4 regions of the Paenibacillus sp. Y859 genome follow, and region 1 is predicted to be linked to each of the others. Evidence: a T-box and tRNA genes for the amino acid it is inferred to sense, from the RefSeq annotation. Region 1 holds a T-box; the other regions hold tRNA genes.
The links. A T-box is a leader RNA that pairs with one kind of tRNA and senses whether it is charged. The one in region 1 lies ahead of leuS (leucine--tRNA ligase), so its partner is inferred to be a tRNA-Leu.

Region 1 (4,634 bases):
TCGGATATTACTTCCTTATTCGCTCGTACTTATGAGGGATTAAAACCAGGAGGAACATTCTTATTTGATGTACATCATCCCAATACGATAAAACGTTATGATGAGGAACAGCCGTTTGTGCTTGACGAACGTACTGTTTCTTACATATGGACTTGTGATCTGGATGTGGGACGCTGTGAGATTGAGCATCATTTACGAATCTTCGTGCGTGCTGAACAAGGCGGAGATCAGTATCGTCGTTTCGAGGAAATTCATGTTCAGCGTGCATATGATCCGGAATGGATGAGAGTTGAACTCATCAAGGCAGGATTTCGAGATGTTCATATATATGCAGACTTTGAATGGGTTGAAGCAGAAGATGATGCACAGAGACTTTTCTATGTAGCAGTTAAATAGACATATAAGGAACAGCCCGACTCTTAGAAGTAGGGCTGTTTGTTTGGTTTCATAAATGGGCTATGTTAGACTGTAGTATCGAGCTTGGCTCGAAGAATTGTTAAGGAGTGAGTGACATGGAATTGAAGAATAGGACAGCTATTATTACTGGTGCAGGAAAAGGAATCGGTCTAGCCATAGCGACTTCGCTTGCTAAGGAAGGTGTCAATCTCGGTCTCATCGCAAGAACAAAGGCAGATTTAGAAGTGCTTCGCGATTCATTAACAGAAGCTTATGGTGTGAAAGTTAGCATTGCAACGGCTGATGTTTCTATAAAGAATGAAGTGGATCAAGCCGTAGAGATATTGAAGGAACAGCTGGGTTCAATTGATATATTGGTTAACAATGCCGGGGTTGCAGAATTCGGAACATTATTAGAAATGGATCCTGAAGTGTGGGAAAGAATGATTCAAGTTAACTTAATGGGAACCTATTACGTGACACGGGCTGTACTTCCAGCAATGGTAGAGCAAAACAGTGGTAACATCATCAATATTGCTTCTACTGCAGGTGAGAAGGGGTTCGCAACGGGGTCTGCTTACTGTGCTTCTAAGTTTGCGATGTTGGGGCTTACTGAATCCGTTCTGCAGGAAGTTCGTAAATTTAACATACGTGTTGTTGCGTTAACTCCAAGTACGGTGAATACAGAATTAGCTAAAAATGCCGGCTTGAAAGTAGGCAATGAAGAGCATATGATGCAGCCAGAGGATGTGGCTGAATTGGCTATTGCAACTTTGAAGCTTCCAGATCGTGTTTTTGTGAAAAGCGCTGGTCTATGGACAACGAACCCACAGTAGAGCATGAATAAACAAGCCTTGGATCCTTTGATCCAAGGCTTGTTCTTGCTATTCTCCATTTGAACCATAAGAGATGGTCTTATGTTTCGCTGTCTTTCCATTCCTCAACGATGTTCAACAAGGTCGATACTTCCCAGGATGATATGTGCTAGACCAAAGCCAAGTACACCATACGCAGCAAGTTTATACTTGCTTCCAAGCATTGCGGCACCTGATGCAGATACGACAGTTCCAAGAACAGCAGGAATCAATCCTTCTCGCATATGAACACTCCCTTAAGTAGTTTTGGAAAGACAATGGGTAGTATTTGTATATGTGATTGGATTTATACATTTCCTGTTCTTATAGTAACAAGAAAATTGATGATCGCTATGTTGTACCAGAAAGTCTTCGGAAAAGGACTTCACTTAGGATTGGAGGTAGAAGTGCATGGGCAGTTGTAGAAGATACACTTATTTTAGAGGAAAAGGTGAGGTGGAGAAAAATAGATGCAAAGATACAGTTAAATAAGGGAAAATAGAGAAAAGTGGGGATTTATCAGTAACTAGATGTACTCTGTGCAACTAAAATTAGCAATTAAGGATATAAAGAGGATTTAAATGTACTTCGTACAACTATTGGACTAGGAGTAAGTAGAAGATACACTTGTTGACTTAATATTGTTGGTTCTGTATAATTTGATTCATCAAAATGCATATTTTAAACGTTGATGAGGAGTACTAATTTCGAAATATCATCCAGAGAGCCGGCGGTTGCTGCAAGCCGGTTGATAAATTGAAGTGAACTTGCCTCGGAGTAATGATATGAATATGGAAGGCATTGTCGATCCGGTGACTAAGATCGTCGACTTTTCTATATAGTAAGTATCATCGTCTCACCCGCGTTAAGGGTTCAAAGTGAGTGGAAGACAAAGAATGTATTCCGCTAACTAGGGTGGTACCACGGGAATCAAACCTCTCGTCCCTAGCGATCAAACGCTAAGGATGTAGAGGTTTTTTTGATGGACAAATGAGTTAGATTTAGATCATGTACGCGATTATGAAGGAGGAATAATAAGCCATGAATGAACAGCAACAACAAGGTCAAGGCTATCAACCATTAATTATTGAACCGAAATGGCAGCAATATTGGGATGAACATGAGACATTTAAAACGGGTGAAGATCCAACGAAACCGAAGTTTTACGCTTTGGATATGTTTCCCTATCCATCAGGTACGGGGCTTCACGTAGGGCATCCTGAGGGTTATACGGCAACAGATATTGTATCACGCTATAAACGGATGAAAGGTTATAACGTTCTTCATCCTATGGGCTGGGATGCTTTCGGGCTACCTGCTGAGCAACATGCTTTAGACACAGGAGAACATCCAAGGGATATCACAGTTAAGAATATTAACAATTTCCGTCGTCAGATTAAATCTCTAGGCTTCTCATATGACTGGGATAGAGAGATTAGTACGACGGATCCGAAGTATTATAAATGGACACAATGGATATTTATCCAGTTATTTAATAAAGGGCTTGCGTATGTAGCTGAAGTGCCTGTCAATTGGTGCCCAGCATTAGGTACGGTACTAGCGAATGAAGAAGTTATTGATGGATTAAGTGAACGTGGAGGTCATCCTGTCGTTCGTAAACCGATGAGACAATGGATGCTCAAGATTACTGAGTATGCGGATCGCTTATTGGAAGATTTAGAGGAGTTAGATTGGTCCGAAAGTATTAAAGATATGCAACGTAATTGGATCGGTAAGTCTAAAGGAGCAGAAGTGAGATTTGATATTCAAGGTCACGATGCAAACTTAGCGGTATTTACAACACGACCAGATACTTTGTTCGGCGCAAGTTATTGTGTTCTAGCTCCTGAGCATGAATTGGTTACCGTTATTACAACACCAGAGCAATTGGCTGCGGTTGAGACCTATAAAACTCAGGCATCGCACAAAAGTGATCTGGAACGGACGGATTTGGCTAAAGATAAATCAGGGGTCTTTACAGGGGCATATGCAGTTAATCCGGTGAATGGTGCAACGATGCCAATCTGGATCGCAGATTATGTTCTTGCAGGATATGGAACGGGAGCTATTATGGCAGTACCAGGTCATGATACTCGTGACTGGGAATTTGCTAAACAGTTCGGATTAGAAATTATAGAAGTAGTTAAAGGCGGGAATATCGAAGAAGAGGCATATAGCGGAGACGGAGAACATGTCAACTCTGAATTGCTTAATGGCTTAAAGAATGAAGAGGCCATGGCAACAATGATTAAATGGCTAGAAGAAAACGGCAAAGGCGAAGGTAAAATCACATATCGTCTACGTGACTGGTTGTTTAGTCGCCAAAGATATTGGGGAGAGCCTATCCCAATTCTTCATCTAGAAGACGGAACAATGAAGACCGTACCGGTCGATCAATTACCGTTAGTTCTACCAGATGTAGACCAAATCAAGCCATCAGGTACGGGAGAATCACCGCTTGCTAATGTGCTTGACTGGGTAGAGACGATTGATCCTGAGACAGGAATGAAGGCTAGACGTGAGACGAATACAATGCCTCAATGGGCAGGCAGTTGCTGGTATTATCTACGCTTCATTGATCCTCATAACGATGAGGAGCTCTGTTCTAAGGATAAGCAACAACAATGGCTTCCGGTAGACCTGTATATCGGTGGAGCAGAACATGCTGTACTTCACTTGCTATACGCACGATTCTGGCATAAGGTGCTATACGATCTTGGTATAGTTGATACCAAAGAACCATTCCATAAGCTCGTAAACCAAGGAATGATTCTAGGTACCAATAATGAGAAGATGAGTAAATCACGTGGAAATGTAGTGAATCCAGATGAAATCGTTGAAAGTCATGGTGCAGATACACTTCGTATATACGAAATGTTTATGGGACCATTAGAAGCTACGAAGCCATGGAGTATGAACGGCGTAGAAGGAAGCCATCGTTTCCTTGCTCGAGTATGGCGACTAATTATTAATGAAGAAGGCAATCTTCAAAGTAAAATTGTTGACGGCCAAGGCAGCGATGAATTTAAACGTGTATGGCATAAAACGATTAAGAAAGTTAGCGAAGATTTGGATAACCTGCGCTTTAATACAGCGATTAGCCAATTGATGATCTTTGTTAATGAAGCTTACAAAACGGAACAATTGCCTCGTCAAGCTGTTGAGCAGTTTGTACAGCTTCTGTCCCCAATGGCACCGCACATCTCCGAAGAATTGTGGCAGCGCCTTGGGCATGTTGAGAGCATCTCTCTTGTTGAATGGCCAACATTTGACGAAGCCTGGACGGTAGATTCTGAGGTTGAGATTGTTATACAAGTGAACGGAAAAATTGTACAGCGTGCGCTGGTTGCAAAAGATATGGACCAAGAGGCATTGCAAAAGCAT
Region 2 (4,634 bases), on a different contig from region 1:
CGTCTGCCACATTGTAGCAAATGACTTGTTGCCTTGTACGCCCCTTGACGATAATTCGAGGTCACACACGCAATCGGTAATGAATCATAGTTCCTTTTCCCAATTAGAACAAAGGGTATCTGCTGTTCTCGGTAATACATCAAATACTCCTGCTGGATATGCTCACCCATAATGATGAGCCCATCCACTTTCCGCATCGTAGCGACCTTCTTCCAATAATCCTGGTCCGATTCACTACGGTTAGCCAATAAGAGCAGATCATAGGCATTGGCAATGGTGTCTGCTTGAATACCTTGAAGTGCCTCATAGAAAATATGATGGCTCAAGAAATCCGGTTTCGGTCCAAACACCATAACCCCGATATTCCCTGTCTTACCACCGGCCAGACTTCTTGCTTGCGAATGTGGAACATAGCCGGTCTGTTCAATAATCTCCAAAACTCTCTCGCGCACTTTCGGTTTAACTCCCGGTAAGCTATTAATTACACGAGATACAGTCCCTCTTGATACTCCTGCTAAACCTGCAATCGATTCTAATGTATGCTTCATTTTCATCACCTATTGTGGGAGCGCTCCCATATATGTTATATTTTTATTATCATGCATCAGTGCTTTTATGTCAATAGAAAACAAGAAAACGCTCTCATTATAGGAGGTCTGTATATTTAATGACAACCCAACAAACAGTAGTACGTAATATTGTAAATCGAACAGAATTAGAAGCCGTCTATGATATTCTGGGAAATGCGTTCGATGTTGGAAGAGACTTTTTTCAAATCCGGTTAGACCAAGATTCAGCCTATGACATGGCTACTACCTGGATTGCTACGCAACAAAATACGATCACTTCTACCGTCCAATTGTTCCCAGTTATTAGTCGAGTTGATCATGCAGCCGTAAAAATTGGAGGATTAGGTAGCGTAGCGACTGTTCCCGAGTACCAAGGACAGGGACAATGTCGACAAATTCTGCACAATCTTACACAATGGATGGAACAGGAAGAGTACGATCTTTCCTTACTATACGCTGTCATTACCCCATTTTATGAAAAACATGGTTGGAATGTTGTTCCCGAACCTTTGTACAAATTAAATACCACATCCGTCACGGCTAGTAACGATACACATATCGAGATCGTTCCATTCGATTCGTCTTATTGCGATGCTATATCCGATATTTATGAACAGTTTAATGCTTCTAGAACGTATACAGCGATTAGATCTGAGGCTGTTTGGAAGGATCAACTTCATTGGCCTAGATGGAAAGCTGCTGCAAGCTTATTGGCTATACGAGATGGAGTCGTTGTTGCCTACGGACTTATATCCGAGACAAAGGCTGACGGAATTGCTCATCTGGAGGAGTTATGCTATCTCGAAGGTGAGGAAAGTTCAGTCATCCCTTTATTTCACGCTTTGGTCCAACAACGTCCGGATGCAATCTCCGTTCAGGCAAACCTTCCAGACGATCACGCTCTGGTCGAAGCATTCACCAATTGGAGTGCCGAGAAGGATACGATGAATTACGCGATGTGGAAAGTGATCCGATTTCAGCCCTTACTTGCTAAACTGACCTCTACTTTTCAAAAAAGGCTGAATATTAGTCCAAAGTATGCTCAGGAAAGTCTACATTTATATTTAGAGTGTGCAGGACAAAAGGCATATTTTCATTACTTAAGTGAAGATGTCTCTATCGAGTCTGATGCACGAACGGGGCTTGAGTATACTGCCATCAAGTTAAGCCAAGAGGAGTTTATAACTTTGCTATTCCAAGGATATAGTGACGCTTCCAAGGAAGCATCACTATATCATGTGCTCGAGGTTCTATTTCCGAAACAAAACTCCGTCTTCTATAATACAGATAAGTTTTAGATGCCTATATTTAGGCTCATATTTAAAAGCCTACTCTAATGAGCAGGCTTGTTCTATTCCGTCATTCTTATTTTCATTTCGCTGTTATTGCTACTGCCGCTTTAACCTTATCTGGGTTAATGGGACTTGAACCCTCTCACTTTAACAAGTAAAAACCCTTACAGTGTAAGGGTTACGAAAAATTCTAATCATAATGCGGTCGAAGGGATTTGAACCCTCACACCCAATGGGCACTACCACCTCAAGGTAGCGTGTCTGCCGTTCCACCACGACCGCGCATAATATTTTTGCAACACATTATGTATATTACATGGATAACACTTAAAAGTAAAGAGCATATTATTAGCTTACAGTAATATCCACACACACTCCAATAGCATTGACAACAATAGTTGTTAGGAATATAGTTGTTATAACAACTATATTAAAAGGAAGTGTTTACCCTGTTTAGATTCCCCTCCCCCGAACAGTCCATCGGATTCAAATACGCACATATTTTTCGTAAGATTAGCACTTTATTCGCTAATAAGCTTAGAGCCTATGACATCACCCCTGAACAGTGGGCCGTCCTATATCAAGTATGCCTTGAGGAAGGAACTAACCAAAAGGAAATTGCACTCCGTACGGATAAAGATCAGCCTACGGTGACGCGTATCTTAGATGTTCTAGATAAAAAGAAGCTCATAATACGACAAATAAACCCTACTGATCGCAGGGCATTCTTGATCTGTTCAACTGATTCAGCTAAGACACTCATCTTAGATACACTTCCTCTAGAGTTAGGGCTGAATGACAAATTGATATCTGGAATCACAGATGAACAGCTACTATCTTTACAACAGATCATGGAACAAATCCAACATAATATCGATCAATTACATCAAGGTTAGGAGTCTTCAAAAAAAATGAAAACCAAACAAGTCAAACTCTGGACAAGAGAATTCATCATGCTTACTGTATGTAACTTATTACTATTTCTGAATTTACAGATGATCTTATCACCGCTACCTTCTTATGTTAAAGATCATTTCCATGCGAGTGATCTAACCGTTAGTCTGTTCACGACTCTCTTTGCTCTAGCTGCTATCGCTTCGCGACTATTCTCCGCCAAGGCATTAGAAAAAGGAAAAAGAAACACCATCCTTTTCACAGGACTTATTCTCATAACATTGGCTACTTTCGGATATTTATGGAGTGGAACGGTAGCCATGCTACTACTTATGCGTATTCTATTTGGAATTGGCTTCGGAATGGGAAGTACGACCCTTCCGACGATGGCCACCGGTGTCATTCCAAACAGACGATTAGGAGAAGGTTTGGGTTATTTCGGGTTATCCACTAGTATTGCGCTATCTCTGGGACCCGTAATCGGAAGCACCATATTAGGGCAAAGTGGATTTCCTACGTTAGTATATGTCACTTTGGCAACAGCACTATTGATTTTCCCATTGATCTATCCCATCACCAAAAAAGTGAAACCTCCTGTTGTAGCCCCTAAGGAACTTTCATCAACACCCAACAAGACGGGCTTCAATAGAAAACTGATCCTCCCGAGTATACTTAATATGCTCATGTCGATCACCTATGGCGGTTTATTGAGCTTTTTAATTTTATTTGGAAAAGAAGTTCATCTTGCAAATGCATCATTATTTTTCTTGTTTAATGTTATTTCAGTTATTATCGTCCGTCCGATATCAGGTAAACTCTATGACCGCAAAGGTCATATTGTACTGCTCATTCCAGCGGCGTTGTTTCTAATTATCGGGCTCATCCTACTTTCTTACTCAACCTCTACCGTTTCTCTTGCAGTAGCAGCATTATTCTATGGCGTTGGTTTCGGTACAGCACAACCTACAATTCAGACTTGGATGATTCAATTGGTCACACCACAGCAGCAAGGTATGGCCAATAGCATGTATTTCAATTCGCTTGATCTTGGGGTAGCTGTCGGAGCACTGTCTCTAGGTCAAATTGCTTCCCACTCAAGTTATGCTGTTATGTACCGGTATTCATCTATGTTCCTTGTGTTATTCATTGTGCTTTATGCCATCTATATGGTGAAGGGATTCAAGCGTGGTTCTCACTTGGGTAAAATCACGTAAAGGAGAAATGAATTAGGCGTCAAAAAACCACTCCCTATTCAGAATCTAATATTCTGAATAGGGAGTGGTTTTAACATCCGTAGAAGCCTAATCATAATGCGGTCGAAGGGATTTGAACCCTCACACCCAATGGGCACTACCACCTCAAGGTAGCGTGTCTGCCGTTCCACCACGACCGCAAATCATAAAAGTGAAAATGGTGAGCCATGAAGGATTCGAACCTTCGACACCCTGATTAAAAGTCAGGTGCTCTACCAACTGAGCTAATGGCTCTCGGTGACTACACAATGCTGTGTGCCATTCTTGAAGACTGAATTCCTTCATAATAAATGGTGACCCGTAGGGGACTCGAACCCCTGTTACCTCCGTGAAAGGGAGGTGTCTTAACCACTTGACCAACGGGCCATAATACATCACTTCTTGTGACAACAAAAATGATTATAACAAAATTACAATTACATGACAAGCTTTTTTTCTTAGATTCTTATCTCACATTTCGAGTGGCATAGTGAGCGTATCGCATCTTCTACCTTCTAATGGAAGCCACGGACACTATTCTAACAAAAAAAGGAACCTTGATAGGTCCCTTTGTCAATTCATATATGATTGGCTAAAAAAATATGGCGGAGAGAGTGGGATTCGAACCCACGCACCGCTTACGCAGT
Region 3 (4,634 bases), on a different contig from region 1:
TTCAGTTGGTTTCGCTACTGCCTATGAACTTGGAGTGCCACTCGTATTTGCACGTCGCAAAAAGACACTTCTTGCTGATCCAGATGCATATTGTGAGCGCGTACCATCCTTCACCAAAGGAATAGTGACGGATATTATGTTATCAAGACGGTATCTAAGGAGTGAAGATCGGGTGCTTTTTATTGATGATATTATTGCTAATGGTGATGCTGCCAAAGGGTTGATCAAGATCATAGAACGTTCTGGAGCAGAACTAATGGGATTAGGAATTGTGATTGAGAAGTCTTTCCAAGCAGGAGCACGCACGATTCGAGAGCAAGGGTTTAGAGTTGAATCGCTTGTGAAGATTGCATCATTGACCGATGGAACGATTACTTTTCTCGAATAAAATAGGATATGATAAGCCCAAATATTCGCAATACCTTTCAAGTGGAATACGAATAGCTTATAATATAAAGTGTAAGGAAGAGAGAGGAGGCAACACAATGGGGAAAGAACCGATAACAGAACAATTCTTTGTTGATAAGTTGGCCGCTGCAAAGATTCATTTCGAACGTGCGGTAGATTGTAAACATACAGAATTTGATGATTTATATCCCTATATGCTTGAACACCCTCAATTTTTTTGGTACAAACGTTATGTCGCTTGGTCTGAATTGTTAACTATTGTGAGCTTGTGTGAGGAATTAGCGTTCTCGTGGAAGGAAATATTCACACCTCAACAAGTTGAGTATCTGAACAGTCGAGTGATGTCTGCTACAGTGCTAGATTTCTGGTTCGAGAAGAACGATAGTAAAGAACATGTGCAGCGATAATTCTGGGTTCAATATGAATTGAATACTTAATGTGTGTAATTTAATAATATGGCCTAAATGTAACTGTTTAGGTCCTTTTTATAAATGTAGGGAGTTGAATTCGTGAAATGATTAGTGATGGAGAATTGGATGCTTTTCGTGTTCAAGGTGAGAAAGTTCGTGTCGTTCGCGATTCAATCGCAAGCAATGATATAAGAGGGATTGTAGTGGCATGGGATGCAGAGCAGGTACTCATTCGACGACCTAATCGAAATGTGGTCAAGCTGGATCGCAATTACATTTACCAATTAGCCAGTGAACCCCGACTTGATCCATTGAAATAGTGAAGGTGAGTTACTACTATAATCGGTGGAGAATGACGTGATTTACTGTAATAAATAGGTATGATAAAATCATGATGCTAGTGTGGTTTTGAGTTGTTTCAACATAGTAGCATCATCATATGCGGTCATGGCGGAATTGGCAGACGCGCTGGCTTCAGGTGCCAGTGGTAGTTATACCATGGAGGTTCGAGTCCTCTTGACCGCATCATACTCTTAAACCCAGGAAGCCTTGCCTAGCAAGGCTTCGTTTCTTTTTGTCTGAGTTTGAATGATCGTTGTATGGGTCGGGTAGTAAGGATTCGGACTGGTTTTTCTACCATTCTACTAATATTGCTTTATTTTTATGAATAGGAACAATGAAATCGAGATTCCGATGTTCTCAGGTGGTTGAATATGTGTATATCGCTCGTTGCTTTCTCCTCGTTTATGAACTGCTTAAACTCTTCTCTCAGTAGCGCTATTCCGCCATTTTGTGGGCTGTAGTATTTTTGAAAATAATACGGAATCCCTATTTTGAAATGCAACTTCAAAAGTTTGACACCCGATATAAATTGCATGGTAAGATAGGCAGTTGTCTAGCCGATTACAGCACCTAACAAAATGAGAATGGGGTACAATATCTTGTTTGGTTCAATTGGAGATTAGGGAGGGATAGCAGAATGAGTAAATTCATCTTTAGCGACGTTTACTTCATTCGGTTGGGCTTGCATTGAGTGAAGGGCTTGTTCGAAGGAAATCGAATCCCACTTTAAAGCCAGTATTTCGTTGCATCTTAAGCCACAGTGAGCCGACAAACAATAACTTGGCTTCAAGCAATGTCACTCGTCGGAATCGTACCAGCACGCCCGCATGGAGTTGTTGTTTGCTTCAGTTATTTCAATGAATTGCATAAGTCATGTTGCATTAATTTATTTCTTATACACACGGACCGCGTGAGGTCCGTGTGTTTTTGGTGCAAGTAATTGGTAATCGAAGCTGGCACTTGATAATTTTTAATACAAAGAAGGTGCAAATATTAAACAATATGTAAAAAGAATTTACACGATGTTTACATATTGTTAATGTCTCGAAAACAATGGATAACTATACTAAATAGGTTACTACTTAGGTATCTCTAGAAGCTAAATTGACCCTTAAAAGCCGAAGTGAGTGAAGAAAGAATCGAAAGATTTTGTTTGCGGAATGTAGCGATTATACTGCGGATACGAGCAAATTGCTTTGCATTAGATAGCGTTCGATAGGAGCCAGATACTTTTATTTTAATTTTCACCATGCGAATGTCACGCTCGGCTTGGTTGTTATCAAAGGGAACGTAGGCATCACGAATAAAGCGAAGAATGGCTTCTTTGTGAAGCTGAAATCGCTGCCCTAGATTTGCTGCTTTGCTCTTTTTCTTTCTGCCAGCTTCCTTTACCACTTCCCAGGTCTCTTGGAAAACGCTTTCATATCAGTTGTCCAAGGCTGGTTATCATAGGTTTCAATGCCTATGCATTCACGTAATAAATGAGAGTTACATAACGCATGGACAAAGTTGTAGATCTCTTTGAAGTATGTGGCGTAGCAATCATGCACCAGTGTGTTTGTGAATCGAGGCAAAAAGTCCAGTTGCTCGATTCGCTGGGCATGCTCTTCAATGGTTTGAGTTAACGTCGTGATAAAGGCTGCAATTTCTGGATCTCCTTTGCTGATTCCTGAGATTTGCTCTGGCTTTAGCTTCACGATGTAACCTCTTTTCCGTTCTCTTATTTGTTTTCTATTTCTATCTTAATTTCCAATAGTTTCATATATGGGTACCTAAGTAGTAACCTAATTAGATGACAAAACTTCTAACAACATGAAGGAGACAGAATAATTTGAAAAACATTACAAAAAAGTTGAATACTAAACCAATCTTACGTGCTCTGAACGTCTTTTTGGCAGTTTCGTTGATCTTCACAACTCTATTCACAAATCCGATCACGGTTTCTGCCGCCGTCGATTATTCAAAACAAGCCTATGCGAGCTTCGTGATAAACAAGGGCAATCGCTATGACGTCTTGCGCGTCAACCCTAACATACTTAATACGGCAAATACGTATTTTATGTACACCCCCAAGAGTGGTCTTGCCACAACGCCCGCTTATCCAGCAACAGCCTCGGAAGTTATCGTTCAGGTCATGGACACTGATGTAACAGGCGGTTACACCACAACCAAGGCTGTTGGCCGTGTCATTTCAAAGCCGATTGCCGGTGACGGTACATTCGGCACAAAAATTCCCGAGAACAGTTTTGTTATAGGCGGCGAAGGTGCAACGTATCAAGCTGTCATAAACAGCCTTAACGTGGGCGATTTGATCGAATATATTCCGGCTACAGGTGCAAATGCCAGCGATGCGTATCAGCTTGCAGACCAAACGTATAACGGCGGCACCGGCGCTGCGACAAGTCCATACTGGGTAACGATCGCAACCCCCTCCAACGGAAGCTATACCATTCCGATTGATAAAGTGAATGACGGCACCGGTAATGGCACTATTAGTCTCTCCACTTATGGTACCTATGCGCTTTATATAGGCGAAACGGGACTCGCCGACTATATCAGTCACAATACCGGGACCGTGTATTCTTACCGGATCGGATTCAACGCTTCCGGCAACATCGTGTACTACGGCTCCTGGGCAACTAATCAAACAACAGTGGCAAACCTGAATGCTTTGGGTGTTACGAACCTGCTTGTCATCAAATTAAAAGCCACCGACACAGGCGTACCAACCTACCAGCCGGCGCCGGCCGATCAAGGTGCCTTTGCTCAGGAGTTTTCGAAAATCGTTGGATACAGTGCAACGAATGGAGGAACAGACACAGGCGCTTATACAGGCGTGATTGCCGCCGCCGCGAAAGCAGGCAACTTCTCCGGCTTCAAATTGACCGTATCCAACCCGTCTTTGACCGCGATCAAGCTCCCGAACGGCGGGATCGGCGTCACGGCTATCAATCCGACAACCGACGTTCCCAACACGATGACGGCCGCGAATAAAACCGTCATTTACACCAGTGTCTTCGGTAGCTCGGTCACGACACCTGATTCGACGAGCAATGTGATCGTTGTCGACAATACGGGCAATGTTCTACAGAACACAGCCGCAGGAAGTTCCCAAGGCATCTATACCATCCCCAGCAACGGCAGCGTTATTGTCAGCAATATGGGCTCGAGCTACTATGCAGCGGCCTTCGCCAACACCTTCCAGTTGGGCTCAAGCATTGCTTTTGATCCGACAACCATGCAGCTTACCTTGCTAAGCGCCTCGACGGTTGTTATCAAAACTGCTCTTCAAGCGGAGATTGCGGCAGCAACCGCATTGAATGAATCCGACTATACCTCCGCTACGTGGTCGGCACTTCAAACTGAATTGGCAGCAGCTCAGACGGTGGAGGCAAGCGATTCTGCCACCCAGAGCGAAGTGGACACTGCATGGATGAATCTGAAAAATGCAGTTCAGGCGTTGGTCAGACTCTC
Region 4 (4,634 bases), 150 kb from region 1:
ATTTAGAGGACAAATTTGCAACTAACTGTACGTTCTGCAGTTCAGTAAGGCTATTTTGAATATTGCGAATCGAGTTGTATGTATAGAGAGTAACTAGGTAACAATACCATCGACATCTTATTTTACTCATGATGAGAAGGAGGGAAGAGGTATGCAATGGGTATATTTCGGTAAACTTTATACAAGTAAATTTCAAGCGAGTTGTCTTGCCAAAAGATTAGAGCAGGATGGATGGATTTACGGGTATGATGATCCTTATTCTGTGGAAATATTTCGTTCTCGTAGAGGGCGTTTTGGCGTTCGATTTATTCCTTGAATAAAAAAGGCTTGACGTATAGGGTGTTAATGTTGTATATTAATTCTTGTCGCTATTTGAATAATTCAATGACGCGGGGTGGAGCAGCACGGTAGCTCGTCGGGCTCATAACCCGAAGGTCGCAGGTTCAAATCCTGCCCCCGCAACCAATTAAATTGCCATTATTCATAGTGGATTACATATTATTTAGGGCCTTTAGCTCAGTTGGTTAGAGCGGTCGGCTCATAACCGATTGGTCGGGGGTTCGAGTCCCTCAAGGCCCATTTTATCAGAAATCCTTGCTTTGTAAGGATTTTTTTGTTTGTCTTTTTAGCTATTAATGAACATTGAAATAGGGGAAACTAGACATTGGCATCTATACAATTGAACAACTCTACTTGGTTTGGTAATACTCGAAAAGACGTATTGTCCGGTATTACGGTTGCTTTAGCGCTGATTCAAGAAGCAATCGCATTCTCTATTATTGCAGGTGTGAGCCCGATGGTAGGTCTGTATGCTTCGTTCTGTATGGCTATTGTCATCTCCTTTGTAGGTGGAAGACCTGCGATGATCTCGGCAGCTACGGGAGCTATGGCATTACTTATGGTGACTCTGGTTAAAGAGCACGGGTTTGAGTATCTATTTGCAGCAACGATACTTACAGGTGTCATTCAATATGTTATGGGAAAATTGAAAGTTGGACATTTGGTCAGCTTTGTACCCCATTCGGTCATAAATGGATTCGTAAATGCATTAGCTATTCTTATTTTTATAACCCAACTGACGCAATTCAAAGGACAGAGCTGGGTGATGTATGCATTGGTTGCTCTGACACTTGCCATTATTTATATAGTCCCTCTTTTTGCTGTGTATCAAATCATTTAGGTGCTCCATAGATCGCAAACCACTGATTCTGTAACATCCACCCGTTGTTCTGCCACTTCAAATTATTCTCCACATACCCAAATCGATCAGCATGGTACAGTCCGCTTACGCCTTGGAAAGCCAGTAACTCATAGACCCCATCTCGATCGAAATCAACTGGATATAAACCGCTGAGAGGGTCTACCCACCCCTCAATAGGGGCCTTCAACGTTCCGTTCGGATGATAGATTTCATCTAAATAGGCTTTGCCTCGAGATGTGATGTCTATCGTATATACTAGTTCTGTATTGCTATTAGTCAATTGCAGTCGATAACCATCTAAATAGGTTACTTTGTATTTCCAATAGTCGTTGTACGCTTCGGAGCTGAATATAAGTTGTGTCTTGCCCTGAGTTAGGGTGTACAAATAGTCATACGTTATCGCCCCTGATCCGCCACTATCGATTGTTAGTAATAGATCTGCAATTCCATCCCCAGTGAAGTCTCCCACAAAGAGACGTGGATTATATCCTGAATTCTGATTGGGCTTGATCCGATAACGTCTTGCGGAGGCACCATCCTGAATGATAATAGAAATGTCGGTTATAAATGGACTTGTAGCATCTTGCTTAACCCCTGTGAGCCATATTTGATCGGGGACATGATCTCCGGTTACATCGACAGTGACATGATCTAGAACCATCTCTTTGTGTGTAGTCTGATCTGGCTGTCTTACATCATATTGGGGGACTTCATACATATGTTGCATCATCATATTTGCTCCTCTATATAGGTAATTACCTATAATCTATGATGGGGAGGGTAAAGATGTGATGAGCATCGGCTTGCCCAAAACGAATGTGTTATCTATGATGTGCAAATGATTAATTTTCTCTGTGAAAAAGTTATTTGTGAAATAGGTTGAAATTGTTTGGAATATATCATATAATAAGAAAGTTGAATTTAAGCAGTACCGTTATATAAATCAGCGAATTCATACCTATTATGCCGGGGTGGCGGAATTGGCAGACGCACAGGACTTAAAATCCTGCGGTAGGTGACTACTGTACCGGTTCGATCCCGGTTCTCGGCATCATGATTGAAGATTTAGATGGAAATGAGTCGGCTCCGCGTTTATGGAGTCGGCTTATTTTTTGTAATAATTATGAAGTGAAAGAGGAGATCAGGATGTTCGGTAATGATTGGGATGATCAATTACAAGCTGAAATGCTTAAGCCTTATTTTATAGAGTTGCAGCAAAAGATAACGGATGAATACGCTCATCAAACGATACTACCTCCTAAGGAGTATTTATATGAAGCGCTTAAGCTTACATCATATACTACAACCAAAGCGGTTATTTTAGGCCAGGACCCTTATCATGGTGTTGGACAAGCTCACGGACTAAGTTTCTCTGTCATGCCTGGAGTACGAATTCCACCTTCACTAAGAAATATTTACAAAGAACTAGAAGCCGATCTATCGGTGGATACCCCAAATCACGGATCGCTTGAACGTTGGGCGAAGGAAGGGGTTCTTATGCTGAATACCGTACTCACCGTACAGGAGGGACAACCTGCTTCTCATCAAGGGATCGGCTGGGAGAATTTTACGGATACGATCATACAGAAATTAAACGAACGAGATCATCCTTTGGTATTCATTCTTTGGGGAAGTCATGCACAGAAGAAGACATCGTTAATAGATATGAGTAAACATAAGGTCATTCAAAGTAGTCATCCAAGTCCGTTAGCGGCGTATCGTGGTTTTTTCGGTAGTAAACCTTTTTCTCAGACAAATGCTTTCCTGGAATATGTAGGAGCGGGGCCAATTGACTGGAGTATTCCGAATCTTTAAGTTGTATTCATGGCACGTAGGTAGAATAGTTGAACTCAAATGGGGGGAACTTAGGAGAAAATGATTGTGAGGTGAGACAATAATGCATATTCAAACGGATGAGTACACCATTGCTCCATTAAATGAGAACGATCAAACGTTACAAGCGATTAAACAAACAGAAGCGCTTCTATATGATCTCACAGGTAAAGAAGTTACATTAATTGCTTATGAGAAGCGACAAGAATAGCTTGGAATTCGTTATTGGGTTGGACAATCCGTCATCGTAGCGGCCTCCTACACAAGTTTTTATCAAGCACTAGTTATGGTTTCGAGCCTTCAATTCCGCTTCTATGAGTGGGGTTGAAGGTTTTTTTGGACAATTGCTGTGTTCCCATAGCAACAATTTTAATAATATGGTATATTTCGAAGTCACATAGAAGCTTTTTTACATGAGGGGAGTACATAGCTTGAAGAAAACAAAAAAATCTATTGTTCGTCTTATTTTTGCAGTAGTAGTCATGTTAGGGTTGTATTATTTCGATATTATTGATTTATCCGAGAAGAAAATAGTTGTTGAAGTTACTACAGATGCAGACTATTACTTGGAGTTTCCAATAGATCGTTACCCAGAGACAGGAGCCCATATCAAGGATGCTATACAATCTGGATATCCAGCTATATGCACCATTGACCGAGCGGGAGCAGAGAGTAATCGCGCTGACTCATTAAGGGGAATCCCCACAAAGAAAGGATTCGACCGAGACGAGTGGCCTATGGCCATGTGTAAGGAAGGTGGAGCTGGTGCTGATATTGAATATATATCTCCGAGTGATAACAGAGGTGCGGGTAGTTGGGTAGGCAACCAACTTGAGGGTTATCCGAATGGAAGTCGAGTGGAATTCACATTTCCTTAAGTAATTTTGAAATTTAGGTGTTAAAAATGGTCTTGTATTCACGACGTCGGTTCCCTTAGATAGCTTCTATCTTAGGGGCACCGAGTGTCGAATGGCAAAATATATATTTTAAAATGTTGCTTTTATTGTGGCTAGATATTGTTGTAATGGATTCATATGGTGTTGATCATGCCATATGAAATCTTTAAGATATTGCAGAATGTTAAAGATATTGCCATCTCCATCTATATAATCCTGTTCGATCTCCTCTTCTGACAATGATTCAATTTTCCCAATAATCTTCTTGCGAAAAGATATGGCTTGTTCAATTAATTCATTTGTTGTTATCGTACTCCCGTATGTAATTGCCCTGTTGTTAAAATCATCATAATTCAAGTGTTTAAGAGTTACTTGTTTACCAGATGCAATCTTGTCAATGGCCTCTTCGTAAAAGTACTCATCCCATAACATGATATGACTGATAATGGATCGAATAGTCCACTTTCCTTGTTCAATACTTGAATCCCAAACCTCTTCATTTAATTCCTTCAAATTACTGGTGAATACAATCCATTCTTCGAATGATTTGATTAAATCTTTCATCTCAATTGACATCGTTTAGTCACTCCTTTAAATTAATCTGAAGATTTCATTTTGTATCCTGTGAGTGAATCTAATGATGCTTTACTATTACCTAATGATTTCTGTGGGGATGGTGGCGTATCTGTGCGCGTTCTGCGTAT

Region 2: it has a tRNA-Leu gene. The T-box ahead of leuS (leucine--tRNA ligase) is inferred to sense a tRNA for this amino acid. The anticodon was not compared.
Region 3: it has a tRNA-Leu gene. The T-box ahead of leuS (leucine--tRNA ligase) is inferred to sense a tRNA for this amino acid. The anticodon was not compared.
Region 4: it has a tRNA-Leu gene. The T-box ahead of leuS (leucine--tRNA ligase) is inferred to sense a tRNA for this amino acid. The anticodon was not compared.

Annotation. Positions count from the first base shown of each region.
Region 1 is NZ_JBXCIZ010000002.1:156,260-160,893, forward strand. It holds gene AC1TO8_RS05565 (class I SAM-dependent DNA methyltransferase) at 1-396, shown strand, start outside; gene AC1TO8_RS05570 (3-ketoacyl-ACP reductase) at 513-1,232, shown strand; gene AC1TO8_RS05575 (asparagine synthase) at 1,337-1,495, opposite strand; T-box leader at 1,930-2,200, shown strand; gene leuS (leucine--tRNA ligase) at 2,292-4,634, shown strand, end outside.
Region 2 is NZ_JBXCIZ010000003.1:65,104-69,737, reverse strand. It holds gene AC1TO8_RS09315 (LacI family DNA-binding transcriptional regulator) at 1-548, opposite strand, end outside; gene AC1TO8_RS09310 (GNAT family N-acetyltransferase) at 668-1,867, shown strand; tRNA gene AC1TO8_RS09305 (tRNA-Leu) at 2,062-2,143, opposite strand; gene AC1TO8_RS09300 (MarR family winged helix-turn-helix transcriptional regulator) at 2,302-2,757, shown strand; gene AC1TO8_RS09295 (MFS transporter) at 2,773-3,969, shown strand; tRNA gene AC1TO8_RS09290 (tRNA-Leu) at 4,067-4,148, opposite strand; tRNA gene AC1TO8_RS09285 (tRNA-Lys) at 4,167-4,242, opposite strand; tRNA gene AC1TO8_RS09280 (tRNA-Glu) at 4,300-4,374, opposite strand; tRNA gene AC1TO8_RS09275 (tRNA-Ser) at 4,591-4,634, opposite strand, start outside.
Region 3 is NZ_JBXCIZ010000001.1:693,766-698,399, reverse strand. It holds gene AC1TO8_RS03580 (xanthine phosphoribosyltransferase) at 1-388, shown strand, start outside; gene AC1TO8_RS03575 (hypothetical protein) at 486-815, shown strand; gene AC1TO8_RS03570 (hypothetical protein) at 923-1,138, shown strand; tRNA gene AC1TO8_RS03565 (tRNA-Leu) at 1,260-1,343, shown strand; gene AC1TO8_RS03560 (IS66 family transposase) at 2,253-2,555, opposite strand; gene AC1TO8_RS03555 (IS66 family transposase) at 2,549-2,857, opposite strand; gene AC1TO8_RS03550 (S-layer homology domain-containing protein) at 2,992-4,634, shown strand, end outside.
Region 4 is NZ_JBXCIZ010000002.1:305,900-310,533, forward strand. It holds gene AC1TO8_RS06225 (hypothetical protein) at 152-316, shown strand; tRNA gene AC1TO8_RS06230 (tRNA-Met) at 389-465, shown strand; tRNA gene AC1TO8_RS06235 (tRNA-Ile) at 506-579, shown strand; partial or broken gene AC1TO8_RS06240 (SulP family inorganic anion transporter) at 665-1,156, shown strand; gene AC1TO8_RS06245 (VCBS repeat-containing protein) at 1,173-1,934, opposite strand; tRNA gene AC1TO8_RS06250 (tRNA-Leu) at 2,167-2,252, shown strand; gene AC1TO8_RS06255 (uracil-DNA glycosylase) at 2,348-3,016, shown strand; gene AC1TO8_RS06260 (hypothetical protein) at 3,099-3,245, shown strand; gene AC1TO8_RS06265 (NucA/NucB deoxyribonuclease domain-containing protein) at 3,517-3,912, shown strand; gene AC1TO8_RS06270 (DinB family protein) at 4,021-4,506, opposite strand; gene AC1TO8_RS06275 (hypothetical protein) at 4,555-4,634, shown strand, end outside.